3 regions of the Mycobacterium sp. DBP42 genome follow, and region 1 is predicted to be linked to each of the others. Evidence: riboswitches for the same ligand, from Rfam matches in the RefSeq annotation. Region 1 holds a riboswitch; each other region holds the start of a gene.
The links. A riboswitch is a leader RNA that binds a small molecule or an ion and turns the genes downstream of it on or off. The one in region 1 is predicted to bind cobalamin.
Positions count from the first base shown of each region.

Region 2: it holds a riboswitch for cobalamin, as region 1 does, so the genes downstream of both, E0T84_RS11195 (ABC transporter substrate-binding protein) here and E0T84_RS01945 (ABC transporter substrate-binding protein) in region 1, are expected to answer to the same signal.
Region 3: it holds a riboswitch for cobalamin, as region 1 does, so the genes downstream of both, E0T84_RS02670 (ABC transporter substrate-binding protein) here and E0T84_RS01945 (ABC transporter substrate-binding protein) in region 1, are expected to answer to the same signal.

Region 1 is NZ_VCMY01000001.1:379,544-388,939, forward strand. It holds gene E0T84_RS01910 (MBL fold metallo-hydrolase) at 85-1,008, opposite strand; gene E0T84_RS01915 (type B 50S ribosomal protein L31) at 1,025-1,279, opposite strand; gene mrf (ribosome hibernation factor-recruiting GTPase MRF) at 1,276-2,460, opposite strand; gene rpmB (50S ribosomal protein L28) at 2,536-2,772, shown strand; gene rpmG (50S ribosomal protein L33) at 2,772-2,936, shown strand; gene rpsN (30S ribosomal protein S14) at 2,936-3,241, shown strand; gene rpsR (30S ribosomal protein S18) at 3,241-3,504, shown strand; cobalamin riboswitch at 3,499-3,642, shown strand; gene E0T84_RS01945 (ABC transporter substrate-binding protein) at 3,682-4,650, shown strand; gene E0T84_RS01950 (iron ABC transporter permease) at 4,647-5,666, shown strand; gene E0T84_RS01955 (ABC transporter ATP-binding protein) at 5,663-6,445, shown strand; gene E0T84_RS01960 ((2Fe-2S)-binding protein) at 6,442-7,101, shown strand; gene E0T84_RS01965 (TIGR03943 family protein) at 7,098-7,805, opposite strand; gene E0T84_RS01970 (permease) at 7,802-8,821, opposite strand; gene E0T84_RS01975 (DUF1490 family protein) at 8,901-9,185, shown strand; gene E0T84_RS01980 (cation-translocating P-type ATPase) at 9,229-9,396, shown strand, end outside.
Region 2 is NZ_VCMY01000008.1:56,342-65,737, forward strand. It holds gene E0T84_RS11150 (alpha-E domain-containing protein) at 1-426, shown strand, start outside; gene E0T84_RS11155 (transglutaminase family protein) at 426-1,265, shown strand; gene E0T84_RS11160 (MarR family winged helix-turn-helix transcriptional regulator) at 1,249-1,743, opposite strand; gene E0T84_RS11165 (hypothetical protein) at 1,831-2,538, shown strand; gene E0T84_RS11170 (TIGR03560 family F420-dependent LLM class oxidoreductase) at 2,547-3,416, shown strand; gene E0T84_RS11175 (ribonuclease Z) at 3,383-4,243, opposite strand; gene E0T84_RS11180 (CBS domain-containing protein) at 4,348-4,779, shown strand; gene E0T84_RS11185 (GNAT family N-acetyltransferase) at 4,831-5,439, shown strand; gene E0T84_RS11190 (DUF6480 family protein) at 5,452-5,700, opposite strand; cobalamin riboswitch at 5,733-5,865, shown strand; gene E0T84_RS11195 (ABC transporter substrate-binding protein) at 5,911-6,945, shown strand; gene E0T84_RS11200 (ABC transporter substrate-binding protein) at 6,963-7,964, shown strand; gene E0T84_RS11205 (iron ABC transporter permease) at 7,961-8,986, shown strand; gene E0T84_RS11210 (ABC transporter ATP-binding protein) at 8,983-9,396, shown strand, end outside.
Region 3 is NZ_VCMY01000002.1:32,454-41,849, reverse strand. It holds gene E0T84_RS02685 (TIM barrel protein) at 1-1,667, opposite strand, end outside; gene E0T84_RS02680 (ABC transporter ATP-binding protein) at 1,664-2,428, opposite strand; gene E0T84_RS02675 (iron ABC transporter permease) at 2,421-3,467, opposite strand; gene E0T84_RS02670 (ABC transporter substrate-binding protein) at 3,448-4,563, opposite strand; cobalamin riboswitch at 4,591-4,759, opposite strand; gene E0T84_RS02665 (heme o synthase) at 4,765-5,697, opposite strand; gene tkt (transketolase) at 5,930-8,020, shown strand; gene tal (transaldolase) at 8,049-9,164, shown strand; gene zwf (glucose-6-phosphate dehydrogenase) at 9,193-9,396, shown strand, end outside.

The DNA.
Region 1 (9,396 bases):
GACGCAGGGGCCGCCCCGTCGCGGTGCCCTGCGCCATTTCCGTCACTCTCGGCGCGGTGTGGCTGCCGCAAGCGGTTCAGCGGCTCAGCTGATCCACGGATCGGCACGTTCCCACAGTGTGGGCAGATGCAGGCTGACCCCGTCGCGTTCGGCCAGCCTGGTCAGCACGCGCATCGACACGTCCAGGTCGTCGCCGGCAAAAGGCAAGGCCCGCAACGGTTTGTGCAGCGGCCGGAAGAAGTCGTCCCAATGGATCAGAACCACGCGGCGCGCACCGACGGTGCGGACGGTTTCGGCCCAGTAGTTTTCGAAATACCGTTCGGGCTGCAGCCCGAGTTGGCCGACACCCAGGTAGACCACCTCGGCGCGCTGCCCGGCCAACGCGCCCGGCACCGCGCCGGCGCTGCCGACGATCAGCAGGGTGCGGTCGCTGGGCCGATGGTGCACCAGCGTCGACCAGGCTTCGCCGCACTTGTACGCCGAAGCTTTGACCGGCGGTACGACGGGGGTGGTGATCGTGCCGGGAAAACGATCCGGCGGGCAGTGTTCGGACTCGAACAGCGTCACGTCGAAGGCGCCCAGGGTGAGGGCTTCGCCCGGAGCGACCGTGACGATCCGTTCGGGGGCGAGGCCGCCGCCCACCCCCACCTGGGCCGTCGAGGTGCCGCCCACCAACCGGGCGCCGGTCCGCTCGGCCACCACGGCCGAGTCCATGGCGTGGTCGAAGTGGGTGTGAACCGGCAGCACCGCCTCGAGCTTGTCGATGCCGAGGCGGGCCAGGCTGCCGTCGATGCGGGGCAGTGACGGCTTCAGCTTGCGCAGCACGACGCTGGGCAGTGCGGGCCGCGAGAAGAAACCGTCGGTCAAGACCGCCGACGAGCCGTCGTCCACCAGCAGCGTGCTGACCCCCGCCCAGGTGAGGGTGACCGGGGATTGTGCTGTGCTCGACGGCACGTCGAAGAACCGCGCATAGGAGGCCAGGTCGGGCCTGCCGGGCTTGGGCCGCATGGGCCCACCCTAGGACTTAGATGTGTCCGTAGCGGCGCCGGAACTTCTCCACCTGCCCGGCTGCGTCGAGATGGCGGGCAGTGCCGGTCCAGAACGGGTGTGAGTCGCTGGTGACGTCGACGACGATCAGCGGGTAGGTCTGGGGTCCGTCCGGCGTGGCCCATTCGATGGTGCGCTCACTGGTGGCTGTGGACCGGGTCAGGAACTGGGTGCCGGTGGCGGCGTCCTGGAACACCACTGGGTGATAGTCGGGGTGGATGTTGGGTCTCACGGTTGTCCTCCTTCGTGGTGGCCGCGCGTCGCGGCTTCGTCGGCGCCGGCCTGGTCATCGCATGGGTCTTCGTGCCAGTCGCCGAACGGGTCGGGGTAGCGCGCCCACTCGCCGGGCCGGGTGAGTTCGTCGTCGGTGAGCAGCGCGCCGTGCAGCGCGTCGCTGATCTCGTCCGGGCGGGCGCCGCAGACCAGGACGGTCAGGGACACATGGCGGTCCCCGAACGTGTTGTCCCAGTCGATCGCGGCCATCGCCAGCCGTTCGGGGTCGGTGTAGGCACGCTCGGTGGAATCCATTGCTGCCAGCCATTTCCCGGCGCTGCTGAAATGCAGTCCGCCGCCGGCGGACTCGATCCACATCACCTCGGCCGGGCGGTTGGCCAGCCAGGCTCGGCCGCGGGTGCGTACGACGCCCTCGAGCAGTGGATCGATGGCGGCGTGCAGGCGCAACGGATGAAACGGCCGTCGCGCGGTGAACTCGACGATGCCGACCTCACCGTCTTGGTCCAGCGGTGGTTGTCCGTCGAGCAGCGGATCGTGCGGTGAGCCGACGCGGCCACGCCGGGTCCCGGGGTCCAGGTGTGCCAGCGCCGTCTCGACGCGTTGGGTGCCGACGGTGATGCGGGCTCGGGGCGCGAGCCGGCGCAGCACGGACAGGGTGGTGGCCTCGGGCTCGGTCAGCACCAGCGCATCGGCGAACTCGGCCTGGCCGACCACCACCTGGGCGACAGTGCGGCCGTCGCCCAGCTCGTCGTCGCCAACCGCTTGCCGCAGCCAGTCCTGGGTGTCGATGCAGGTGGTGACCGCCGCGATGCTGACGTCGCGGGCGGCGGGCCCATCGATGTAGCCCGGCCCCACCTGCACGTGGATGTTCTCGATGGCCCAGCACACCGGTTCGGGTTCGAGCCAGCCCATCAGGGCCACGACGATGCGGGTGACATCGCTGCGCCGGTGCAGCCGCCGCAGCAGGATCAGCAGGTCGTCGCGCACTGTGCAGGTCACGCAGCCGTGCGCCAGCTCGAGGGCCATCTCCGACGAGCCGTTCTGATCGGTGACGTTCCTCAGCACCACCTGCCCGTCGTAGGTATGACGGACCAGCACGGTCCCCGGACAGCGGCTCAACTGATCGGCCACACCTTCGACGTCGCCCTGACCGGCGACCAGCACAACAGGGGTGCGCACCTGGCCTCCCAACTAGCTATTGAAAATGATTATCATTACGCTTAAGCCAGGCTACCCCACGAGTGAGGAGATTCAATGTCGGCCCATTGCCAGGTCACCGGGCGCTCGCCCGGGTTCGGCAACACGGTGTCGCATTCGCACAAGCGAAATCGCAGGCGCTGGAATCCGAACATCCAGAACAAGACGTACTACCTGCCGTCGGAAGGGCGCCGGATCCGACTTCGGGTGAGCGCCAAGGGAATCAAGGTGATCGACCGCGACGGCATCGAAGCCGTGGTGGCACGGCTTCGTAGCGCAGGGGAGAAGATCTGATGGCCAGTACCGAGGTTCGCCCGATCGTGAAACTGAAGTCGACGGCCGGGACCGGCTACACCTACGTCACCCGCAAGAACCGCCGCAACGATCCCGACCGCATCGTGCTGCGCAAGTACGACCCGGTGATCCGCAAGCACGTCGACTTCCGCGAGGAGCGCTGATGGCGAAGAAATCCAAGATCGTCAAGAACGATCGGCGCCGTGAGCTGGTGGCGCGCTATGCCGAACGGCGGGCCGAGCTCAAAGAGACCATCCGCAACCCGGCCGGCACGCGTGAGCAGAAGGCCGCGGCGGTCTCGGCGCTGCAGCGGCTGCCGCGCGATTCGAGCCCGGTGCGGCTGCGGAATCGAGATTCGGTCGACGGCCGGCCGCGCGGGCATCTGCGCAAGTTCGGCCTGTCGCGGGTGCGGGTGCGCGAACTTGCCCACCGGGGAGAGCTTCCCGGCGTGCGGAAGTCGAGTTGGTGATGGCGACCAAGACCCGGAAGAACGCGCGGAAACGTCCGCCGGCAACGGAATTGAAGAAGCCTCGGCGTAACCAGCTGGCCGCCCTGGGCATCACCGAAGTCGACTACAAGGATGTCCAGCTGCTTCGCACCTTCATCAGCGAGCGGGGCAAGATCAGGTCCCGCCGGGTCACCGGACTGACCCCGCAGCAGCAGCGCCAGGTCGCCACCGCGATCAAGAACGCCAGGGAGATGGCGCTGTTGCCGGTGGTCGGCCCGGCTTGATTTACCATCGACGGTGATAGAGCGACTGCGGATCGTGGAAGCCGGTGTGAATCCGGCGCGGTCCCGCCACTGTGATCGATGGATCGGCATCAGTTGATCCACGAGAGCCAGATACGCACCGCAGTCGCCACCTCGCACGTACTGGGGCGGATCTCCCCGGAGAGGATGGGTGCGCCCATGGCTGTTCGTTGGTTGTTCGCCGGTCTGGCGTCGGTGCTACTGGTATCGGGATGCGCCTCGACCCCCGCACCCGACACCGATGCGGCAGCGGCCGGATATCCGGTGACCGTCGACAACTGCGGTGTGACGACGACCTATGACCGTCCGCCGGCCAGGGCGGTGGCCCTCAACCAGCATGCGATCGAGACGCTACTGGCGCTCGGCCTGGAAAACTCCATGGTCGGTACGTCTTATCTCGATGACCGCATCCTGCCCGAGTATCAGGCTGCGTACGACAGCGTGCCGGTGCTGGCCGAGGAGTACCCGTCCTATGAATCCCTGCTGGCCGTGGAACCCGATTTCGTCTACGGCGGGTGGGAAAGTGCCTTCGACGAAAAGGAGGGGCGCGGCAGGCAACGGCTGGCCGATGCCGGGATTCCCACCCGGCTCAACATCGAGGACTGCCTGGACCACCCGGTCAGCCTGACGACCGTGGATGACGAAATCCGCGACGTCGGAACGATCTTCGGTGTCCAGGACCGCGCCGAGCGGCAGATCGAGAAGCTGCACCGCGAGCTCGCGCTGTCCGGCGACAAGGTGCGCGGAGTCCGACCGGTTCGGGTGGCCGTCTATGACAGCGGTGAGGCGACGGTTTTCACCTCTGGCGGCAAGGGCATCGGCAACTTGATGATCGAGGCGGCCGGTGCAGTCAACCTGTTTGCCGATGTTCCCAAGGTGTGGGGCGACGTGTCGTTCGAGCAGTTCGCCGAACGCGCACCCGAAGCCATCTTGATCTACGACTACGGCGATCAACCCGTCGCGGACAAGAAGCGATTCCTGACCGAACATCCTCTGCTGCAGCATGTTCCGGCAGTGCAACAGCAGCGGTTCGCGGTCCTTCCGTTGTCCTCGGTCGTGGTCGGGGTGCGGGTCGGTCAGGCGGTGGACGCCCTGGCCAGGCAGCTGCACCCGGACCGGTTCTGGTGACCCGCTACCGCTTGGTCATCGCATCGCTCGTGGCACTGCTGTTGGCGTCGATGACCGCCGGCGTCGCGGCCGGGTCGGTGTCGATCCCGCCGCAGCAGGTCTGGGCCATCGTCGTGCACGCCATCCACCCGGTACTGGCCGAACAGAGCTGGCCCGCGGTGCGCGAGTCGATCGTGATCGACGCCCGGCTGCCCCGGGTGGTGCTGGGTGCGGTGGTCGGTGCGGGCCTGGCGGCCTGCGGCATGGCCCTGCAGGCAGTGGTGCGCAACCCGCTCGCCGACCCCATGCTGCTGGGCGTCTCCTCGGGAGCATCGGTCGGGGCGGTCGCGATACTGGTTCTCGGCGCGGGCGCACTCCAGGTGGTCACCTTGCCGCTGGCGGCTTTCGTCGGAGGGTTCCTCGCGCTCGTCGCGGTGTACTTCTTGGCCCGTTCGGGCGGGCGGATGACCACGGTGCGGCTCATCTTGGCCGGCGTCGCGGTGGCCGAGGTGCTGTCGGCATTGGCCAGCCTGGTGATCGTCACCTCCGATGATCCACACAAGGCGCAGTCGGCCGTCCGGTGGATGCTCGGAGGCCTGGGCGGAACCACCTGGCGCATGGTCTGGATTCCTGCGCTGGCCGTATTCGTCGGTGTTCTGGTGCTTTTGGCGGCCAGCAGACCGCTGAACCTGCTCTACACCGGTGAAGAGGCGGCCGCGTCGCTCGGGCTGGAGGTGCACCGGTTCCGGGCGGCGATGTTCGTCGTCGTGGCCCTGATGGTGGGGGCGATGGTGGCGGTTAGCGGCACCATCGGCTTTGTCGGGCTGATCATGCCGCACGTGGTGCGTCTGGTGGTCGGCGCCGATCACCGCAGGGCGTTGCCCGCCGTCGTATTGCTGGGCGCGGCGTTTCTCGTACTCTGCGACATCGTGGCCCGTACCGTGGCCGCACCCGAGGAACTGCCGGTCGGGATTCTCACCGCGCTCGTCGGCGGACCGTTCTTCCTATGGTTGATGCGGCGGAAGGCACAGGCATGACGCCAGTTTCGTTCGAGTCGGTCTCGGTGTCCGTGCGCGCCAAGTCCTTGATCACCGATGTCTCGTTGTCGGTCGGTTCGGGGGAGATGCTGGCCGTGGTCGGCCCCAACGGAGCGGGCAAAACCACCCTGCTGCGCACGCTGTACCGGGCTCAGCGGCCCAGTGCCGGACGCGTCCTGGTCGGCGACGCCGACATCTGGACGCTGCCGGGAAAGCGGGCCGCCCGTCGGGTCGCGGCGGTATTGCAGGAAGCCACCGGCGATTTCGAGCTCACCGTGTTCGACATGGTGGCGATGGGTCGCACACCGTACAAACGATCGTTCGAGGCCGACAACTCCGAGGACGTCGAGATCATCGACGCGGCGCTGGCCGCACTGGACATCGCCGAGCTGAGCGGCGCCGACTACAGCCGGCTGTCGGGAGGACAGAAGCAACGGGTGCTCATCGCCCGTGCCCTGGCGCAACGCACCGGTGTGATCGTGCTCGACGAACCGACCAACCACCTGGACCTGCGGCACCAGCACGAGGCTCTGCAGTTGCTGAGGGATACCGGCGCCACGGTGGTCGCCGCTTTGCATGACCTGAACCTCGCCGCGGCGTATTGCGATCGGATCTGTGTCCTCGACAAGGGCCGGCTGGTCACGGTGGGCGAGCCCGGGCAGGTTCTCACCGTCGATCTGCTCGGCGACGTGTATGGCGTCGAGGCCCGGATCGATGCCGATGCCGATACCGGCAGGCCACGCGTCACCGTCGCCCCCAGAGCGGTGGCCCGGCTGTGAACATCGAGACCCAGCTTGCCGAGATCACCTCATACGGAGGGTTTTTCGCGATCACCGTGGGTGGGAATCCGGCCGGCTGGGTTCCGGTGCAGCGCTGTTATGACGAGGGTTGCGCCGATCTCGTCGCCAAGACCAGCGCCGGGTACGGCACGCCGGATCTGCGCATCGGTGCCTCTCTGGTCCAGTTCAGCCATGCTTCACGGCTTTGGTCACCGCTGCTGGCCGGTGCGCTGGTGTACCGGGTACTTCCCGATCTCACCGACCTGCAGCGTCATGCCTCCCGTACCGATCTCCGGTTGCCTGGCCCGGTGGGCGCTCCTGTCGAGGGCCCACTGCCACTGCAGTTGTACCAGCGGGTGATCACCGACCACCTCGAGCCGCTGGCGGCCGGACTGCGGGTCAAGATGTCGCCGCGACTGCTGTACGGCAATGCCGCGGCGGCGTTGGTCGCCGCGGCCCACGAGCTGTCCCGGATCCGGCCGGAATTGCGCGACGAGGCCCGCGATCTCACCGAAACCCTCTTGACCACCGGGGAGCTCGCGGGGACGGGGGAGTTGGCCGGCCTGACCTTTCGTCGCCGCAGTTGCTGCCTGTACTACCGGGTGCCAGGCGGGTCGAACTGTGGTGACTGCGCGCTGACGAGGCCACGAGGCTAGGCGTAGGGCTGCTTCGGCGGGTCGGTGCGCACGGCGCTCAGTGCCGTCATCGTCGGAATGCTGCCTCTGCTCGAATCGCTTTGTCCCGCAGGGATCGTGCCCTCGACTTTGATCCAGGTGTTCTCCGGATATCCGGCCAGCTGGGCGGCGGCCGGCCCGGCGAGGTGGATACGGGCGAGTTGGGCGTCGGCGGCGCAACAGATGATCACCACGCGGGCCAGATCTGTGCGGTCACCGTCACGCATCGTGAACCCGGAGACGGTCACGGTGCGGCCATCGAGGGTGCCCGCGCTGTCTTGCGCGATCCGGGTAAGCACGTCGGGCAGTGAGATTTCCGGAGCCCGGCCGTCGGGCAGCGGCGGAAACGCGCGCCGCAGCACATCGGTGGACACCTCGGACACCGAGGCGGCCTGAGGGCGGATCGCCGGTGGCACGACGAACGCCAGGAGGGCGATCGGTACGAGCAGCAGCCAGGTTGTGCCCCGGCGGTGGGCGTGGTCGTGGTGGGCGTGTTCCTCGCCGCCGCCGTGGCGGATGTCGGCGACGATCGATGCCAGGGCGAGCCCGATCAGCAGCACCGACGTGGCAGCCAGGTACGGGAGCAGGGACGGTTTGACGTACCGGGTGAAGGCGCCGGTCACGGTGATGATCGCGGTGCTGACCCCGATCAGCAGTAGCAGGGCGTTCTCGGTTTCCCGGCTCACTGCGGTCCCAGGATCAGTAGTCCGACACCGGTCGCCACCATGGTGGCAACCAGGAACGTCGCGGGTGCGAAGCGGACGGCGAACGCCCGGCCGAACATGCCGGCCTGCATGGCGAACAGCTTGATGTCCACCGCGGGGCCGACCACCAGGAACACCAGCCGCGGCAGCAGCGGCAGCATGGTGAGGCTGGCTGCCACGAAAGCGTCGGCCTCCGAGCACAATGCGAGCACCACGGCCAGCACGGCCATCGTGATCACGCCGAGGATCAACTGGCCGGCCAGATGCTCGTACACCCAGCCCGGGACGACTACGTGCAGGGCTGCCGCGGCCGCGGCCCCGACAACCAGATATGAGCAGGCGGACAGGAAGTCGTGACGGGCCGCTTCGGTGAACACCAGCCACTTCGAACCGTCACTGTGATGCGGCCGCGGCAGTCGGCGGGTGATCCATTCCGGGCGGCCGAACCGGGCCCACGCGAGCCCCATGATCAGCGCGGTGCACAGCGATGCCACACAGCGGGCAGCCACCATCTGCGGGTGGCCGGGGAAGGCGACGGCCGTCGCCACCAGGACCACAGGGTTGATCGCCGGTGCGGCGAGCATGAAGGTCAGGGCCGCCGCGCCGACGGCGTCGTCGCGAGTCCCATCCCCGAAGAGCCTGCGCGCCACCGGAACCGACCCGCATTCGCACCCGGGTAGGGCCGCACCACCGATACCCGCGGTCACAATGGCGGCGCCGGTGCGCTGCGGCAGCCATCTGGCCAGGCGGTCCGGTGTGGCGAACACAGCGATGAGTCCGCTGATGATCACGCCGAGCGCCAAGAAAGGCAGCGCCTGCACGAACACCCCGCAGAACACCGTCGCGGCCGTCGCGGCCGTCGCGACATCGGGCGTGCCATCGACGAAGCTGCGCATGGCGTTGCCCGCCAGGGCCAATGCGATGATGCCGACCACCAGCACCTGCATCGATGTCGGCCGCCGGCGCAATGCTGCCGATGTCATGGCCACGGCGGCCATGATGCCAGCCACGGTTGGGGCTCAGCCGGGCGGGATGCGAATGACTATCATTTTCAATCGGTGGGGCTAGGCTGGGCAGATGGTGTGGCATGGCTTGCTGGCAAAGGCAGCGACAACGGTCGTCACCGGTGCTGTTGGGGCCGCGGCGTACGAAGGTTTGCGCAAGGCGGTCGCGAAAGCGCCGGTTCGGGAAGCTGCGGTGACCACGACCGCGTGGGCATTGCGGGGTGCGCGAAAAGCCGAGGAAGGCGCTGAGGCGGCCCGGCTGAAAGTCGCCGACGTGATGGCCGAGGCCCGGGAGCGGGTCGGCGAGGAAGTGCCGCCACCAGCCGTTGCCGACGCCGGCCATTCGCACGACCACTGAGCACGTGAGCACGCTCGCGGTCGTATCCGACGCTGCGGGGCGGATGCGCGTGCATGCGCCGTGGTTCCGCGGTGATGCCGTGCGCGCGGTTGCCATCGAGGACGCGGTCGACCAGGTGCCGGGGGTGCGGGCGGTCCACGCCTATCCGCGGACGGCGTCGGTGGTGGTGTGGTACTCGCCGAAACGTTGCGACCGGGACGAGGTGATCGCG
Region 2 (9,396 bases), on a different contig from region 1:
CCGGCCTGGGTCACGTTGTTGCGCTCGGCCGGCGCTCACGACACGTACCTGCGCACCTACCGCGGCGCACTCGACGCCGGTCGGGTGGTCGAGTTCATGTTGCTGGACCGGTTGTTCCCGCGGTCGGTCTTCTACTCGCTGCGGTTGGCCGAACACAGTCTCGATGAGTTGCTCAACCGGCCGCACAGCCGGTTGGGAGCCACCGCAGAGGCGCAGCGCCTACTCGGGCGGGCCCGCAGTGAGCTGGAGTTTCTGCAGCCTGGCGCGCTTCTCGAATCCCTGGATGGCCGACTGGCGGGGTTGCAGAAAACCTGCCGTGATGTCGGAGAAGCGTTGGCGCTGCAGTACTTCCACTCAGCCCCGTGGGTGGCCTGGACCGATGCCGGGCACGGGGACGCGGTCGTGATCGAGGAGGGCGAGGTTTGATGTGGCGGCTACGGGTGGTGCACTCCACGGGATACGCCTACAAGTCGGCGGTGACCGCGTCGTTCAACGAGGCCCGACTGACCCCGCGTTCTGATTCACGTCAGAACGTGATCCTCAACCGGGTGGAGACCATCCCGGCCACCAGGTCGTATCGCTATGTCGACTATTGGGGTACGGCGGTCACAGCGTTCGACCTGCATGCTCCGCACACCGAGTTGGAGGTCTCGGGGTCCTCGGTGGTCGAGACCGACGTCGCGGAAAAACCCGAGGAACTGGTCGGTTGGGATGATCTTGGTACCGAGGCGGTGATCGACCGGTTCTATGAGGTGCTCAGCTCGACCCACTACACCCCGGACAGCAAGCGGATCGCGCGCGTGGGCCGGCGGATCGCCAAGGAACACGACCCGTTCGAGGCGGTCGGGGCGGTGGCACAGTGGGTGCGTAGCGAACTCGACTACGTGCCGGGTACCACGGGCGTGCACTCCTCGGGTCTGGATGCCCTGCGGGAGGGCAAGGGGGTGTGCCAGGACTTCGCCCACCTGTCGTTGATCATGCTGCGGTCCATGGGGATTCCAGCTCGTTACGTGTCGGGATATCTGCATCCGACGCGCGAGGCTGCGGTCGGGGACACCATCGACGGGCAGAGCCACGCCTGGATCCAGGCGTGGACCGGCGGCTGGTGGCACTACGACCCGACCAATGACGCCGAGATCAACGAGCAGTACGTCAGTGTCGGAGTGGGCCGGGACTACTCGGATGTGGCCCCGCTCAAGGGAATCTATTCGGGCGAGGGATCGACCGATCTCGACGTGGTCGTGGAGGTCACCCGACTGGCTTGACGCGGCCCGCCGGGCGCCCCAGGTTGCGGAAGCCGGGGTGGACGTGCGGTGTCAGCCCCTGACGGTCGGCGAGCTTCTCCAGCAGGGCGCGTAGCTCGTCGCGTTGTCTGGCGTCGAGCCCTGCGGTCATGCCGTCATCGTGCCGGCGCGCAAGCTCGCCGATGCGGCGCAGCGCCTTTTTGCCTGCCGTGCTGAGGAACAACGCGTGCAGACGGCGGTCGTCGGGGTTGCGGCGCCGCTCGACGTAGCCGCGGTCCTCCAGATCGTCGACATAACTGACGACGCGACTCGGCAACAGGCTCAGCTGGGTGCTCAGGGACTGCTGGCTGAGCCCCGGTTGAGCGCCGATGGCACGCAGGATTCCGGCATGCGGCGGGGTGAGCTCGAGGGTCGCCATCTGCTCGGCGAACTGCGTCGCGGCCCGGTGGCCGAGCTGTGCCAACAGAAATGCCACGGTGTCGGACCGTCCGTTCTCCACGGTCAAACCGTATCACGGAGAAATCGTTCAAAAGTCAAAACATTCACGAGGTTGAGTTCGGCGGCCGTCGGGCATATCGTTCAAACTATGAATGATTCAACCGCAGATCGAATTCGCGCCGACCGGGCCGCCGGAAGGCAGGGCGGGCCGCCCTTGGCCCCGGTGGTGGCGGTATCCCTGACGCTGCTGCTGGTCGGCCTCGCCGTCGGAGTTGCCCTCGGTGGGGTGATGCCGGTGCCATACGGTGAGGCCGCCGCGGTGGTTGCCTACATCCAGGACCGGCACCTCGCGGTACAGGCCACCGCGGTGGGCACATTCGCCGCATCGGTGCCACTGGCGATCTACGCCGCGACCGTCAGCACCAGGCTGCGCCAGCTCGGGGTGACAGCGCCCGGTGCGACGATCGCGCTGGCCGGCGGCATCCTGGCGGCCGGATCGTTGGCGTTGTCCGGGTTGATCTGCTGGACGATGTCGCGGGCCGAGGTGGTCGTCGACCACGGTCTGATCCGGGCGTTGTACTACCTGGCGTTCCTCACCGGCGGCGTCGGCCACATCGTCGCGCTCGGGTTGCTACTTGCCGGGATCGCGGTGCCCGGCCTCATCCTCGGACTGTTGCCGCGGCCGGTGGCCTGGACCGGGCTGGCCATCGCGGTGTTGGCCGAACTGGCCACGTGCGTGCTGATCTGGCCGGAAGCGGCGGTGATCCTGCCGATCGCCCGGTTCACCGGATTCATCTGGCTCATCGTCGCCGGCGCCCTGCTCCCGGCGCGCCCCGCCGCTCGGAACCGGTCATGAAGCTCAGCGTGAGCGTCACGAATTATTCGTGGCCGGAGCAGATTCACCAGCGGTTGGCCTCACTCGCAGGTTTTCTCGACGGTACCGCCGTCGACACCCTGTGGGTCCCGGATCACCTCGTTCAGGCCGATCCCGCCAGTGCCATCGACGAACCGATGCTGGAGGCCTACACCGCGCTCGGGCACCTCGCGGCGGCGACGAGCCGAATTCGGTTGGGCACCATGGTGAGTGCGGCCACCTTCCGCGCGCCCGCGTTGTTGATCAAGGCCGTGACGACGCTCGATGTTCTCTCCGGCGGCCGCGCCTGGCTCGGGCTGGGCGCCGGCTACAACTCGGCGGAAGCGAGCGCGATGGGATTGTTCCTGCCGGGCACCGCGGAACGGTTCGAGCGGATGACCGAGCTGTTGCGGCTGGCCCAGCACATGTGGTGCGGCGATGAAACTTCTTTCGTGGGTCGATATTTGACACTGCAGCGACCGGTGGGCAGTCCCCGTCCCGTCACGGCCCCGCATCCTCCGGTGCTGATCGGTGGCACCGGCGAGCGCCGCACGTTGCGTCTGGTCGCGCAATACGGCGACGCCTGCAACCTTTTCGACATTCCTGACGGTGGCCGCGCCGTCCGCCGCCAGCTCGAGGTGCTCGACCGGCACTGCGCCGATGTCGGCCGGCCGGCCGACCAGATCGAGCGGACCGTGACCACCGCGCTTGACGACGGCGAGCGCTCCGGCGCACTCGTCGAGCGATGTCGCGCGTTGTCGTCCCTGGGCATCCAGCACGTCGTGGTGATCGCCCGCGGCCGCCCGTGGGGTGAGGTCGACCTGAACTGTGTTGCGGAGGCGGCTGATCAGCTGCGCGATCGGGTGCACACCCCGGGGTGAACCTGGACCCGGTGCAGGTCGTCGCCCAGTTCGATCTGGCGGTCGAATATCGAGGCGGCCAGCGCCCGCCAGTCGTCCTCGGTGCCCGCGGCGATGCCGGGCACATAGTGGGTGAGGATCAGGATCCCGACGCCGGCCCGCGCGGCGGTGGCCGCCGCCTCCTGCACCGAGGAGTGATAGTCGCAGATGTCGCGGATCCGTTGCTGGGGAAGAAGTTCGATCAGGTCTTTGCGAATCACGGTGTGCACCAAGGCTCCTGCGCCGTTGGCCAGGGCGTCCAAGCTGGGACATGGCACGGTGTCGCCGGCTGCCACCACCGAGGCCCCGCCGTGTTCGAATCGGAACGCGATCGTCGGGGTCACCGGCTGATGATCGGTGGGGGCGACACGGATCTGCACGCCGTCGTGATCCCACACCATCCCGTCGGTGTATTCACGAACGTCCACCTGTGGTGGACCGGTGAGGTCGGCGTGGTGGGCGATGCGGTAGCCGATGTCATGGCCGAACGCGCGCAACGTCGCGTCGACCACCTCCGCGGTCCCGGGCGGGCCGATGATCGGCAGGGGCGGTGTATCCGGGGTGAATGTGCTCACCCAGCGGGTGATGATCACATCGCCCAGGTCGGCGATGTGATCGCTGTGCAGGTGGGTCAGCAGCAATGCGCTGAGCTGGTTGGCACCCGCGCCGACCGCGGCCAGGCGCTGCAGCACCCCGCGGCCGCAGTCGATCAGAAACATCTGGTCGCCTGCGCGCGCCAGGGTCGACGGTCCGGCCCGCTCCGGATCAGGAATCGGGCTACCGGTGCCGAGCAGCGTGACCTCGATCATGACCTCATTCCTACTCCGTTCCGGCTCAATCAGGCGTGGCTTCTTTCTTACTGACCGCCACCGACCTAGCCTGGTGTGAGGTGGATCACGATCGGAGGTTGCCGATGCGAATCGCGGACGTGCTGAAAAACAAGGGCGCGGCGGTGGTGACGATTTCGCCGGAGACTACCGTGACGGAGCTGTTGGCCGGGCTGACCGAGCTGAACATCGGTGCCATGGTGGTGATCGGGCCCGGCGGGCTGGCCGGCATCGTCTCGGAGCGTGATGTGGTGCGCAATCTGCATGAACGGGGCAGCAGCCTGCTTGCCCAACCGGTGTCGGAGATCATGACGACGGTGGTGGCAACCTGTACGCCGCGCGACACCGTGGATCACCTCAGTGCTCTGATGACCGAGAACCGGGTGCGTCACATTCCCGTGCTCGACGGTGGGCGGCTGGCCGGCATCGTCAGCATCGGCGACATCGTCAAGACCCGGATGGAAGAACTCGAGGCTGAGCAGGAACAGCTGCAGGCCTACATCACCCAGGGGCGTTGACCGCTGGCCTCCTGAGCACCGAAACCACAAATCTTGTGCGATGGTGGGCGTGTGGCTGCCGTTGACGTCCGTCCCCCGAACAAGTCCGACGTGGCGCGGCTTGCCGCCGTCCTGGGGCGGGCCTTCCATCATGACCCGGTGATGTCGTGGATCCTGGCTGACGATGCCCGCCGGGCCAAAGGTCTGCCGCGGATGTTCGCAGCGATCACGCGTCACCACTTCCTTGCCGGCGGCGGTGCCGAGGTGGCCGGCCGGGATGGCGAGATCGGCGCGGCCGCCTTGTGGGACGGGCCCGGCTGTTGGAAGCAGACTGCCGGCGAAGAACTGCGGATGCTGCCCTCGATGGTGCGTGCGTTCGGCCGCGACACGCGACGGGGCCAACAGGTCGTCGAGCTCATGAAGCAGCACCATCCCGAGGAACCGCACTGGTATCTGGCCGTGATCGGCAGCGATCCGACGGTGCGCGGCGGCGGTTTCGGACATGCCCTGATGCAATCGCGCCTCGATCGGGTGGACGCCGAACACGCCCCGGCCTACCTGGAGTCGAGCAACCCCGACAACATCCCCTACTACCTGCGTTTCGGGTTCGAGGTCACCGGGGAGATCGTCCTTCCCGACGGTGGACCGATCATGACGGCAATGTGGCGGGCGCCGCGCTGATCTGTCGCCCGGCTATCCGAAGACCCCGGTCATCTTCATGATGAGCAGGACGCCTACCGCGACGAACACCGCGATCAGCAGCACCAAACCGGCGATCGCGGTGACCGAAGTGGGGGTGTACTTGTGCCTGGGCCGCGGTTCTGGTTCGCCCAGTCCCGAGGTTTGCGCCGAGTCCGGTGGGGTGGCGCCGGGCGCGACGCCACCGCCGGGTTGCAGATCCGGTGTCTCGGCTGGGTCGGGATCTGGTGGTAGCGCGGTCATGGCCTAGGGATGCCCGCTGTCGAGCGCGGGCAATCACGCTGCGTCGCGGCTGTTACAGTGCGAATGCCGACCAACAGGGGAATCCGGTGAAAAGCCGGAACTGACGCGCAACGGTATGAGGCATCGCCTCGAGTCCGATCACCTGGGGTCGGAATGACCGTTGACGGCTCCGCGATTGGGCCCTGGATCAAAGGAAGTTTGACCGTGCGCGTGCTCACCGCACTGTTGTCCCTGTTGTCTGTCGCGTTGTCGGTCACGGTGGCCTGCGGTCATCGAGAGTCTGCGGCAGGGCAGACGGCCGGTGAAGCTTCCGCAGCTGACTCGACCAGCTATCCGCTCACCATCGAGAACTGCGGTGTGAACGTCACTTTCGAGGGACCGCCGCGGCGGGCGGTCTCGCTGTACCAGGCGTCGACCGAAATCCTGCTGTCGCTCGGGCTGGCCGATCGGATGGTCGGCACCTCGACGTGGTTCGATCCGGTGCTTCCCGAACTCGCGGCGGACAACGCCACCGTGCCCCGGCTCGCAGACAACGATCCTGGACTGGAGACGGTCCTGGCAGCCGAGCCGGACCTGGTCACCTCGGCCAGCGCACACACCTACACCTCAGCCGTGGTCGCCGACCGCAGCCGGTTCGCTCAGCTGGGAATCCCTACGTACCAATCGCCTTCGGTGTGTACGGGCGCGAGTGTCGACGGTGAGACCGTCACCCGCACCGAACCGCTGATGCTCGATGCCCTGTATCGGGAGATACGCGAACTCGCCCAGATCTTCGATGTGCAACAGCGCGGCCAGGACCTCATCGACCGGCTCACCCGGCGGCTCGACGACATTCCGTCCACCACCGAGCCGGATGTCAGTGTGGCGTTCTGGTTCTCGGGACTGCGGACGCCGTATCTCGCGGGCTGCTGCTCGGCGCCGGGACTGTATGCCGGCGAACTCGGCGTCACCAACGTCTTCGCCGATACCCGCGAGGACTGGCCGGAGGTCAGCTGGGAGGCGCTGGCCGACCGCGACCCCGACGTGTTGGTACTGGCCGACTTGAACCGAAGGCGTGTCGACGGGGACGCACTGGAGTCGAAAATGACATTCCTGGAGTCGAATCCGGTGACCAGGAACATGACCGCGGTGCGAAACAAGCGCTACGTCGTGCTGAGCGGGTCCGAACTGGATCCCGGGATCCGCGAGGTCGACGCGGTGGTGAAATTGGCGGCCGGTCTCAAGGCCTTCGGGTTGGCCCGGTGAACCGCGCGGCCCGCCTGATGGTCGGGGTGGTGAGCGCGTGGTCGTTGGTGGGATGCGCTCAGTCCACCCACGCGGTCCCGGATCCGGCCGAATCGCCCGGATACCCACTGACGGTGCGGAATTGCGGCCGGGAAGTGGTGATCGGTGCGCCGCCGCGGCGTGCTGTCTCGCTGAACCAAGGTTCCACCGAGATACTGCTTTCGCTGGGCCTGGCGGACCGCATGGTCGGCACCGCGACGTGGACGGACCCCGTCCGCGCCGATCTCGACGGCGAAAACGCCCGGGTACCGCGATTGGCGGTGAACAAGCCGTCGCTGGAGACCGTGCTCGGCGCCGAACCCGATTTCGTGTCGGCCTCCTTCGGCGGAACCCTCGGGCCCGGCGGCGTCGCCGACCGCGAACAGTTCGAACGCCTCGGTGTCCCGACGTATCTGGCACCCAGCGACTGCGAGGGAAAGACCGCGGTCAATGGCGACGGTGCGCGCACCACGCCGTTCGAGATGGAGGCGATATACACCGAAATCGGTGAACTGGCGAAGATATTCGATGTCGCCGATCGCGGCGACCGGCTCATCGCGCAGCTGCGCGCCCGGTTGGACCGCATCGCCGGGGTCCCGTTCGGCGTCGACATGGCGTTCTGGTTCTCCGACATCCGTGCTCCCTACTTCGCCGGCTGCTGCGGATCTCCCGGCGTGATCGCTGGGTCGGTGGGGGCCCGCAATGTGTTCGCCGACACCACCGATGAATGGCCGCAGGTGAGTTGGGAGACTGTGGCCGACCGCGACCCGGACGTGCTGGTCCTCGCCGACCTGAGCCGACGCACGATCGATGGTGACGCGTTGGAGACCAAAATCGAGTTCCTGGAGTCGAATCCGCTCACCCAGGGACTTACCGCAGTGCGGCACCGTCGCTACATCGTGGTGAACGGGGCGGACCTCAACCCGTCGATCCGCACCGTCGACGGCGCTGAGAAAGTGGCAAAGGGCCTGGCCGAACTCGGATTTGGCGCGGCGCCGTGAGACTTCGCACCACGTGGATCGGCGGTCTGTGGGCCGCCGGAGTGGTCCTCGTGGTGTTCTCCGCCGCGGTGGCCATCACGATCGGACCGGCCGCATTGTCGGTGGGGGACGTGTATCGCATTGTCGGCGACCGTCTCGGCGCGGGGCCGTCGGGGGCGACCCGGCTGCAGGAGAGCATCGTCTGGCAATTGCGATTGCCGCGGGTCGTCCTGGCGGCGATCGCCGGGGCCGGGTTGGCCTTGTGCGGGGCGATACTGCAGTCCCTGCTCCGCAATCCCTTGGCCGACCCGTTCGTGCTGGGCATCTCCTCGGGTGCCTCTACCGGTGCCGTGCTGGTCGCGGTGCTCGGCGTCGGCGCGGGCACGCTGAGCCTGTCCGGTGGCGCCTTCGCCGGCGCGGTGTTGTCGTTCGCCGTGGTGCTGCTGTTGGCCTACGCGGCCGGCGGCGGGACCGATCGGGTGGTGCTGGCCGGGGTGGCCGGCACCCAGCTGTTCTCGGCACTGACGTCGTTCATCGTGCTGTCGTCGGCCGACGCCGAACAGACCAGGGGAGTGCTGTTCTGGCTGTTGGGGTCGCTGGCCGGAGTGTCCTGGTCCGACGTGACCACCTGCTCGATGGTGGTCGGTGTCGGGTTGGCGCTGTGCCTGGCCCAGGCACGCACCCTTGACGCGTTCGCATTCGGGCAGGATGCGGCCGCGACGCTGGGGGTCGCGGTGACCCGGGTACGCGTCGTGTTGCTGGTGATGACCGCACTGGTGACGGCGGCGCTGGTCAGCGCCGCCGGGGCGATCGGTTTCGTCGGGCTCGTGCTGCCGCACGCCGCGCGCTTTGTCGTCGGGCCCGGCCATCGGCGCTTGTTGCCGACAGCGGTGATCCTCGGCGCGGTCTTCATGGTCTGGGTGGACACCCTGGCCCGTACGGTCTTCGCCCCGCAGGAATTGCCCACCGGTGTGGTCACCGCACTACTCGGCGTTCCCGCCTTCGCACTGATCTTGTTGCGGCGCAGAGGAGTACGCCGATGAGTCTGCGGGCGGTCGCGGTGTGCTGGACCCGTTCGGGAAGGGCCGTCCTGGACGGCGTCACGGTGGATCCGGCTCCCGGTAGCACCGTGGGACTGTTGGGCCCCAACGGTTCCGGCAAGTCGTCCCTGTTGCGCCTGCTGGCCGGCATCGACCGGCCCGACTCGGGCAGTGTGCAGCTCGACGGCCGTGAGCTGCACACGATGTCGCGGAGGGCGGTGGCGCGGCGCGTGGCGGTGGTCGGCCAGCACGCGGACACCGATCTGGACATCGCGGTGCGTGACATCGTGCGGTTGGGCCGGATCCCGCACGCCCCGCTGTTCGGCGGCGGTGGCGACGACACCGCCGCGGTGGCCGCGGCGATCGCCGCCACCGGCCTCGACGAGATGGCCGACCGGGCATGGCACACCCTC
Region 3 (9,396 bases), on a different contig from region 1:
GCGATGTCGTAACACTGCCCCGAGGTCGGCGTCACCACCAGCTGGTGATGACGCCAGCCCCAGCCGTAGTGCCGGAACAGTTCGCGCTCCAGGACCTGCTCGACGGGGTGCGATAGGTAACTCCAGCCCCGATACAGGTCCATCAGATCGGTGGGGTGCCCGGTGCGGTCGACCAGCTGTGCCAATCGGTCGGGGGTGAGGTTGCCCCACCACCTGCCCTCGGGAAAGTCGATGAGGGTGGGGGCGAAACGATGCCCGCCGAAACTGCTGCAGCGCCAGACCCGGGCCACTCCGGTTCCGCCGTGTGCATCGCGCAGTTGCCGGTAGAGGGGGTAGCCGTAGGTGCCGCAGCATGCGTCGACCGCGGCGTGGGTGCAGACCACCAGATCTCGGTGGGTGTCCTGCACGCGGTGGGGTTCGAATTCGGCCGGCGCGGAGATCTCCCCGGCAGCGTCCTCCGGGAACAGGGCGTCGATCAAATGGGGCGCGCCGGAAAGCGGGACATGGTATTCCTGACGCGCGAATTCAGCTGCGGCACTGCCGGTTCGGTCGAAGAGGATGATGCGCATCAGGCCGGCCACCGAGTACTGCGGGTCTGGCGCCGCGGCGAAGGTCTTCATGGTCAGTCCGCGTTCCTCGGTGCGCCGGGTAGCCGCCCGCAACGCGGCTCGCAAGGGTGCGGGTGTCCGGGCGGTCTCCCATACCGGGGTACCCATGCCGGGCGGCCATGGCAGCGGCAGTTCCAGCATCAGGTAACGGTCGAAGTTCCTGGCGGTGCCGATCGGGTCCTCGCCGGCGGCTCGGGCCACCAGGGAGCAGGATTGCCGGGTCGGGATGGCCGGTGCGCAGCGCTGCGGGATTCGGCCGGCCACCGCGTCCTGCAGATTCTGCCGGGCCCGCGCCGCCTCGGAATCCAGTTCGGCACCGGTACCCAGCTTGGTGACGGACTCGACCGCGCTGGGTCCGGTGAAGCCGTGCGCACCCAGTGTGCGGTAGAGCTCGACAAAGTCGACGATGCCGTCGCCGGGCGTGATCGGCGGGGGCATACCGCCGGCGACCACCCGGTGCCCGCTGCGAGGTGGGTGGTCCCGCGCCCCCACGGCAGCGATATAGGGTGCCAGGTCGGCCAACCCGCGCCCGGGCGGCTCGCCCCCGTAGTGCACCAGATTGCCCGGATCCCAGCACGCCCGAAACGATTCGTGCCCAACGCGTTCCACCACCGTCAAGGTGTCAGCAGCCGTACGGGTAAGTCCCCCATGCGGTTTGACTGCAATGGTGATCCCATGGTCAGCCGCGTACGGGGCCGCCGCCGCCATCAGGCGCAGGTAACGGTCGCCGTCGGTGAGCTCGGGGCAGCCCATGTCGACCAGGGTCGAAACCCCAAGGCGGGCACAGTGGTCGAGCTGGCGGCGCAGGGTGGACAGTGCTGCAGCGTCGTCACGACTCAGATCGGCCGCGTGGCTGAGAATGACGAGATCCAGCCCGTGGTCATCAATGACCGCCGCGACCTTCCTGGCGCGGGCAACCGTGGTGTCCGCGGTGATCAATGCCGTGACACCGTGTACCGGCAGTGCGACCGCGTCGTACCCCGCCGTCACAATGCCACGCAGGGCCCGCTCGAAGGGAAGCTTGGCCCACGGTCGCACGGTGCAGGCAAGGACAGTCATGGGTGCAACTCCTGGTCGTAGCGGACCACGATGGTGCGTCGGGGCGAGTCCGTCGCGCTGGTGGGCGTCAGGGTCAGGGAATGAGCACGGACACCGTAGAGTTCGGAAACAACGACGTCGGTCAGCAGCGTGTCGGCCGGGCCGACCCGGACATCGGCGCCACCGCCCAACAGCAACGCGGTGTCTGCGATCTCGAGGGCGTGGTCGGGATGGTGAGTGGTCAACACGATGCCGTGTCCCTCGTCGGCCAGGCCGCGCAGCAGATGCAGCACCCGGCCCTGATTACGCAGATCCAGTGCGGCGGCGGGTTCATCGAGCACCAATACCTGTCCCTCGGCGGCGATTGCCCGCGCGATCAGCACCAGCTGACGCTCGCCGCCGCTGAGTGAGGGATAGTCCCGGTCGGCGAGCGGGGCGATACCGACCCGTTCGAGGGCGGCCTGCGCGCACCGATAATCCCGCCGTCCCGGCCTGGTCATCCGGCCCAGATGCCGAACGCGTCCCATCAGCACCATGTCCATCGCCGTGTAGGCGAAGGTGGAGCGGTGGCTCTGCGGGACGTACCCGATCACCCCGTCGGCGCGGACGCGGCCTTCTGACGGCTCCGCCAGACCGACCACGCAGCGCAACAAGGTGGTCTTACCGCGGCCGTTGGGGCCCAGGACCGAGAGAATCTCGCCCGGCGCGAGTTGGTAGCAGACATCGCGGAAGAGCCATCGCTCACGGTCGTAGGCGAAGCCGAGTCCATCGAGTTCAAGCATCCGACCACATCCGTTGCCGGCGGCTACGCAACAGGATCAGAAACACCGGTGCGCCGACGATGGCGGTAAGTACGCCCAGCGGGATCTCGGCGACCCCCAGTGTGCGGGTGACGGTGTCGATCGCGGTCAGATATGCGGCGCCGAGGCCGATGCTGACCGGGATGAGCACCCGGTTGTCCGCCCCGACCCACAGCCGGGCCAGGTGCGGTACCACCAACCCCACCCAACCGATGACGCCGCTGACCGCCACCGCCCCGGCAACGATCGCCGCGACAGCGGTGAAAATCAGCCAGCGCAGCCGGCCGGGATGCAATCCCAGTGTCACAGCGTCCTCGTCGCCCAGCGAAAGCACGTTGATCCGCCAGCGCAATGCGTAGATGACGGCGCCGCCGAGCAGTACCGGCACCCCGGCGATGACGACCTTCGCGTAAGTGGCGGTGGCCAGGCTGCCCAGCAACCAGAAGACCAGCGATTGCAGTTCGCCGTACGGATCAGCGAGGTAGGTCATGAACGACACCAACGCCGTGAAGAACGCTCCGACCACAATGCCCGACAACACGATCGCCAGCGGTGGGGTCGGTCCTCGAGTTCGACTGACGGCGAAGACCGCCACCAGTGCGGCCATCCCGAACCCGAACGAACCCAGTACCAGGGCAGCCGAGCCAAGGCTCAGGACGATGGCGAGCGCACCCCCGAATGATGCGCCGGACGAGACGCCGAGGATCTGTGGGCTGACCAGCGGATTGCCGAACACCGCTTGTAGCGCGGCCCCGCAGCCGGCGAGTCCCGCGCCGACCAGAATGGCCAACAACACGCGGGGCAGCCGGACGTTGAGCACGACAGCATCCTCGGCCGCAGTCCAGGTCTGCTCGAGCGGCAGCAGCCGACCGAGCAGAATCCGCACGACCTGATCCGGCGCGACCGAGTACCTGCCCACGGCAAGCGCGATGACGGCCACCAGCACGACACCCACCGGAATGACGAGATACGCGGTACGGACGCTGGATACGGCCGAGCGCTCAGCGGCCGAAGTCAACATAGTCACTGGAGTCGGAATTGGCTGTGGAGTAGAGGATCTCGCCGATTTGCGCATCGGTGGGTTCGGTGCCGTACCAGAGCGCGTACTGCCTGGCCACTTCGGCGCGCAGGCCGGGTGCCCCGGTCCCGTGGACCACTCCGGCCAACCACTGCCACATCAAAGGTGATTCCTGGCTCGGGGGATCCCACCGGTATCCGCCCAACGGCACCTTGTAGATCCGACGTTGCGCCACGGCCCGCAGGCTCGCCAGCGCCGGGTCACGGTAAAGATCTGCGGGCAGCTTCGGACCGAAGTTGCCCAGCAGGACGATGTCGGGATCCCACCTCAGCAGCTGCTCGGTGTCGATGGGGGCCTCGTCGGCGTCGATCTCCACAGCGGGATTGCGGGCACCGACGAGTTCGGTGACGAAGTGGTTGTAGGACGCCCGGCCGCCCACATCCAGCGTGTCGGCGGCGCCCCGCAGGTACAGCACCGATGGCCGCGTCGAGCTGGCATCGGGCACCGGAATCTCACTGCGCAACAACCGCATTCGATCGCGCATCCAACCGATCAGTGCCGCGGCCCGCTCCGGCTTGCCGAGCAGTTCGCCGTAGAGCGCAACCGCGTCCTCGAGATCCTGCTGGGTTCCGTAACGCAGCTGCGCCACGGTCAACCCGGCATTCTGCAATGGTTCAACGATGCCAGGGCCACGGTCGCCCCACTGGATCACCACATCCGGGTCCAGCGCCAGCACGCTCTCCACGTTCGGTGCGAACTCGGCGCCTGCCACGTCGGTGGGAACCGTCAGCAGCCCCGGATACGCCGCGCCGATGAAACTGTCCTCGATCGCAGAACGCGAGGCGGCGTTCATGCCGACCAGAACCTCGGGTCCGCCGTTGACGGCCACCATCATCGACGCGGCCGGCTTCGGGATGGTCACCACCCGCCGGGCCGGCCGCGGCAACTGCACGGTCGCACCGGCGAGATCGGTGACCGTGACGGCCCCGACCCCACTGCCTGATTCGGCCCGTCCGCACCCGACGCCCACCACCGATGCCGCGGCGGTGGCCAGGATTCCGCCCAACATTTTCCGGCGCGCGATGAACTGACCGCTCACGAATACCTCCCGGGAGTCCGCGCTCCGTGGATGTTGTCCGCGATGGGTCAGTGTCGTGGCTCCCGGACTGAGCTACCCCGTTGGATGCATCGAGGTTCGCGGTCCGGTCACAGTGGCGGGACCGCACCGGATTCACACCGGTTTCCTGGGTCCCATCGCGTTATGGATCGTGGATACCCTAGCCCACGGTCCGGTGCGGGCTCAGTGACCGAAGATCGTCGGCAGGGCCAGCGCCGAATCGATGGCCAGCGCGCAGAACACCACGGCCAGGTAGTTGTTCGACTGCAGGAACAACCGCAGCGGCTTCACCGGCTCGCCGCGCTTGACCCCGGAGTACAGCTGGTGCGCCATCACCAGGAACCACGCGCCCGCCAGCAGGGCCACCGCGCCGTAGAGCCATCCGGTGGCCAGCGCCAGCACCAGCGTGGTGAGCACTGTCAGCCAGGTGTAGATCAGGATCTGGCGGGTAACCTCGCGCTCGGTGGCCACCGCGGGCAACATCGGCACCCCGGCCGCCTTGTAGTCGTCCTTGTATCGCATGGCCAGTGCCCAGGTGTGCGGCGGTGTCCAGAAGAAGATGATCAGGAACATCACCAACGCTTGCCACTGGATCGTGCCGGTCACCGCGGACCAGCCGATCATCACCGGCATGCAACCGGCCGCGCCGCCCCACACCACGTTTTGCGAGGTGCGGCGTTTGAGCAGCAACGTGTAGACGAAGACGTAGAACGCGATCGTGGCAACGGCCAGTAACCCGGACAGCAGGTTCGAGGTCCACCACAGCCAGCAGAAGGACGTGACCGAGAGCACGAGCCCGAAGATCAGGGCGTGGCGGGTAGGCACCGAAGCCTTGGCCAGCGGTCGGCGCGCGGTCCGCTTCATCACCTTGTCGATGTCGGCGTCAGCCACGCAGTTGAGCGTGTTGGCGCCGGCCGCCGCGAGCCCACCGCCGATCAGGGTGTTGAGGATCAGCAGCGGGTCAATCGTGCCGCGGTCCGCGAACAGCATCGCTGGAATGGTGGTGACCAGCAACAACTCGATCACGCGCGGCTTGGTCAATGCCAGATACGACAGGAACGTGGTCCGTATTCGGCTCGGCGCCCCATTGATGAGCCGGCGCTCGCGAATGCTCACGCAAATAACTCCTCGGGTGGCGTCACGCGGCTTCTACTACACACGATGGTAGACCGCCGCCCGAATGCCTCGGCACCGCAGGGTCTGTTCCGGGGCAACTACGGGTAAACGACCGGGTATCGGTGCGAGAACCAGTCTGCATCGGATGAGTCCGCCCCACTAGGGTGTTTGTCGTAGCAGCATGGCAACTGCGAGCACATGCCAGCAGATAGAAGACGAGGAAGTGAGCTTAGTGACCACCGCCGAAGAGATCACCGCTCTCACCCAGCCCAACCACCCAGATGACTGGACCGAGCTCGACAGCGTTGCCGTCGACACCGTCCGGGTGCTCGCGGCTGACGCGGTGCAGAAGGTCGGCAACGGCCACCCGGGTACCGCGATGAGCCTGGCTCCCCTCGCCTACACGTTGTTCCAGCGGCAGCTGCGCCACGATCCCAGCGACACCGAATGGATCGGTCGCGACCGCTTCGTACTGTCCTGCGGGCATTCCAGCCTGACCCTCTACCTGCAGCTCTACCTCGGCGGGTTCGGCCTGGAGCTGGCCGACATCGAGGCCCTGCGCACCTGGGGCTCGCTCACCCCGGGACACCCCGAGTACCACCACACCAAGGGTGTGGAGATCACCACCGGTCCGCTGGGCCAGGGGCTGGCCTCGGCGGTCGGCATGGCCATGGCCGCTCGCTACGAGCGCGGACTGTTCGACCCCGACACCGCGCCGGGCGAGAGCCCGTTCGACCACTACATCTATGTGGTCGCCTCTGACGGCGACATCGAGGAAGGTGTCACCAGCGAAGCCTCGTCGCTCGCAGGTACCCAGCAGCTCGGCAACCTCATCGTGTTCTGGGACGACAACAAGATCTCCATCGAGCACAACACCGACATCGCGTTGAGCGAGGATGTGCCCGCGCGCTACCGCGCTTACGGCTGGCACGTGCAGGAGGTCGAGGGCGGCGAGAACGTCGCCGGAATCGAGGCGGCGATCGCCGAGGCCAAGAAGGTCACCGACAAGCCGTCGTTCATCGCGCTGCGCACGATCATCGGCTACCCGGCCCCGAACAAGATGAACACCGGCGGGGTGCACGGCTCGGCACTGGGAGCCGACGAGGTGGCGGCCACCAAGAAGATCCTCGGCTTCGACCCCGACAAGAGCTTCGAAGTGCGCGACGACGTCATCACCCACACCCGTGAGCTGGTGGCTCGCGGCAAGAAGGTGCACGACGAGTGGCAGCTGAGCTTCGACGCCTGGGCCAAGCGGGAGCCGGAGCGCAAGGCGTTGCTGGACCGGCTGCAGGCGCGTGAGCTGCCCGAAGGCTGGGATGCCGACCTGCCGCACTGGGAGCTCGAGTCCAAGCCGGTGGCCACCCGTGCCGCCTCCGGTGCCGTGCTGGCCGCCGTCGGTCAGACGCTGCCCGAACTGTGGGGCGGTTCGGCTGACCTCGCCGGCAGCAACAACACCACGATCAAGGGCGCGAACTCCTTTGGGCCGCCGTCGATCTCGACCGAGGACTGGAATGCGACCTGGTACGGCCGCACCCTGCACTTCGGCATCCGTGAGCATGCGATGGCCGCGATCCTGTCCGGCATCGTGCTGCACGGCCCAACCCGGCCGTACGGTGGCACGTTCCTGCAGTTCTCGGATTACATGCGGCCGGCCGTGCGTTTGGCCTCGTTGATGAACATCGACCCGATCTACGTCTGGACGCACGATTCGATCGGCCTCGGCGAGGACGGTCCCACGCACCAGCCGATCGAGCATCTGGCGGCGCTGCGCGCGATCCCGAACCTGTCGGTGGTGCGCCCCGGCGACCCGAACGAGACCTCCTACGCGTGGAAGACCATCCTGGAGCGCACCGCCAGCACCGGCCCGGTCGGGCTGATCCTGACCCGCCAGGGCGTCCCCGTGATCGAAGGCACCAGCGCCGAGGGCGTGGCCCGCGGTGGCTACGTGCTCGGCGGCACCCCGGATGAGAACCCCGACGTGGTGATCATCGCCACCGGTTCCGAGCTCCAGTTGGCCGTCGCAGCGCAGAAGCTGTTGGCGGACAAGGACATCAACGCGAGCGTGGTGTCGATGCCGTGCGTCGAGTGGTTCGAATCGCAGCCTCAGGAGTACCGCGATTCGGTGCTGCCGCCTGCGGTTTCGGCCCGGGTGGCGGTCGAGGCCGCCGTGGCGCAGAGTTGGTACAAGCTGGTCGGGGACACCGGCGAGATCGTGTCGATCGAGCACTACGGCGCCTCGGCCGACGACAAGACGCTGTTCCGTGAGTTCGGCTTCACCCCCGAGGCCGTGGCGGCCGCGGCGGAACGATCCCTGGACAACTAATCAGGACGACTGGCAGGAGAAGGCGAACATGACTCAGAACCCGAATCTCGCGGCGCTGAGTGCCGCGGGTGTATCCGTCTGGCTCGACGATCTGTCGCGGGAGCGGCTGCAGACCGGCAACCTGCAGAACTTGATCGACACCCGCAGTGTCGTGGGGGTGACCACCAACCCGTCGATCTTCCAAGCGGCGCTGTCGAAGGGCACCGCCTACGACGCCCAGGTCAAGGAACTCGCCGAGCGGGGCGCCGACGTCGACGCCACCGTCCGCACCGTCACCACCGACGACGTCCGCAACGCCTGTGACGTGCTGGCCAAGCAGTACGAGGCCTCCGACGGCATCGACGGCCGGGTGTCGATCGAGGTCGACCCGCGGCTGGCCCACGACACCGACAAGACGATCCTGCAGGCGATCGAGCTGTGGAAGATCGTCGACCGGCCCAACCTGTTGATCAAGATTCCCGCGACGCTGGCGGGCCTGCCCGCGATCACCGCGGTGATCGCCGAAGGCATCTCGGTCAACGTCACCCTGATCTTCTCGGTAGAGCGGCACCGCGCGGTGATGGACGCGTATCTGGCCGGGCTGGAGGCTGCCAAGGAAGCCGGACACGATCTGTCCAAGATCCACTCGGTCGCCTCGTTCTTCGTTTCCCGGGTGGACACCGAAATCGACGGCCGGCTGGAAAAGATCGGATCGGATGAGGCGCTGGCGCTGCGCGGAAAGGCCGGTGTGGCCAACTCCCGCCTGGCCTACGCGGCGTACGAAGAAGTCTTCGGCGGGCAACGTTTCGCCGCACTCAAGGCCGACGGCGCCCGGGTGCAACGCGTGCTGTGGGCGTCCACCGGCGTCAAGAATCCGGAGTACTCGGACACGCTCTACGTCACCGAGTTGGTTGCGCCGCATACGGTGAACACGTTGCCGGAGAAGACGCTCGAGGCGGTTGCCGATCACGGCGAGATCACCGGCAACACCATCAGCGGGACCGCCGCGGCATCGCAAGAGACCTTCGACAAGCTCAGCGCCATCGGGATCGACCTCGTCGATGTGTTCAAGGTGCTTGAGGACGAGGGCGTCCAGAAATTCGAGAAGTCGTGGCAGGAACTGCTCGACGCGACACAGGGCCAACTCGACGCCGCCACGCGATGAGCGCCTGCGCGAAGAGCCGGGGGCAGCGATGAGCGCGGCCAGCGCCGACACGACCGCCTGGCGTAACCCGCTGCGGGACAAGCGCGACAAGCGCATGCCCCGCATCGCGGGGCCGTGCGCGGTGGTGATCTTCGGCGTGACCGGAGACCTGGCCCGCAAAAAGCTGATGCCGGCCATCTACGACCTGGCCAACCGCGGCCTGTTACCGCCCAGCTTCGCGTTGGTCGGTTTC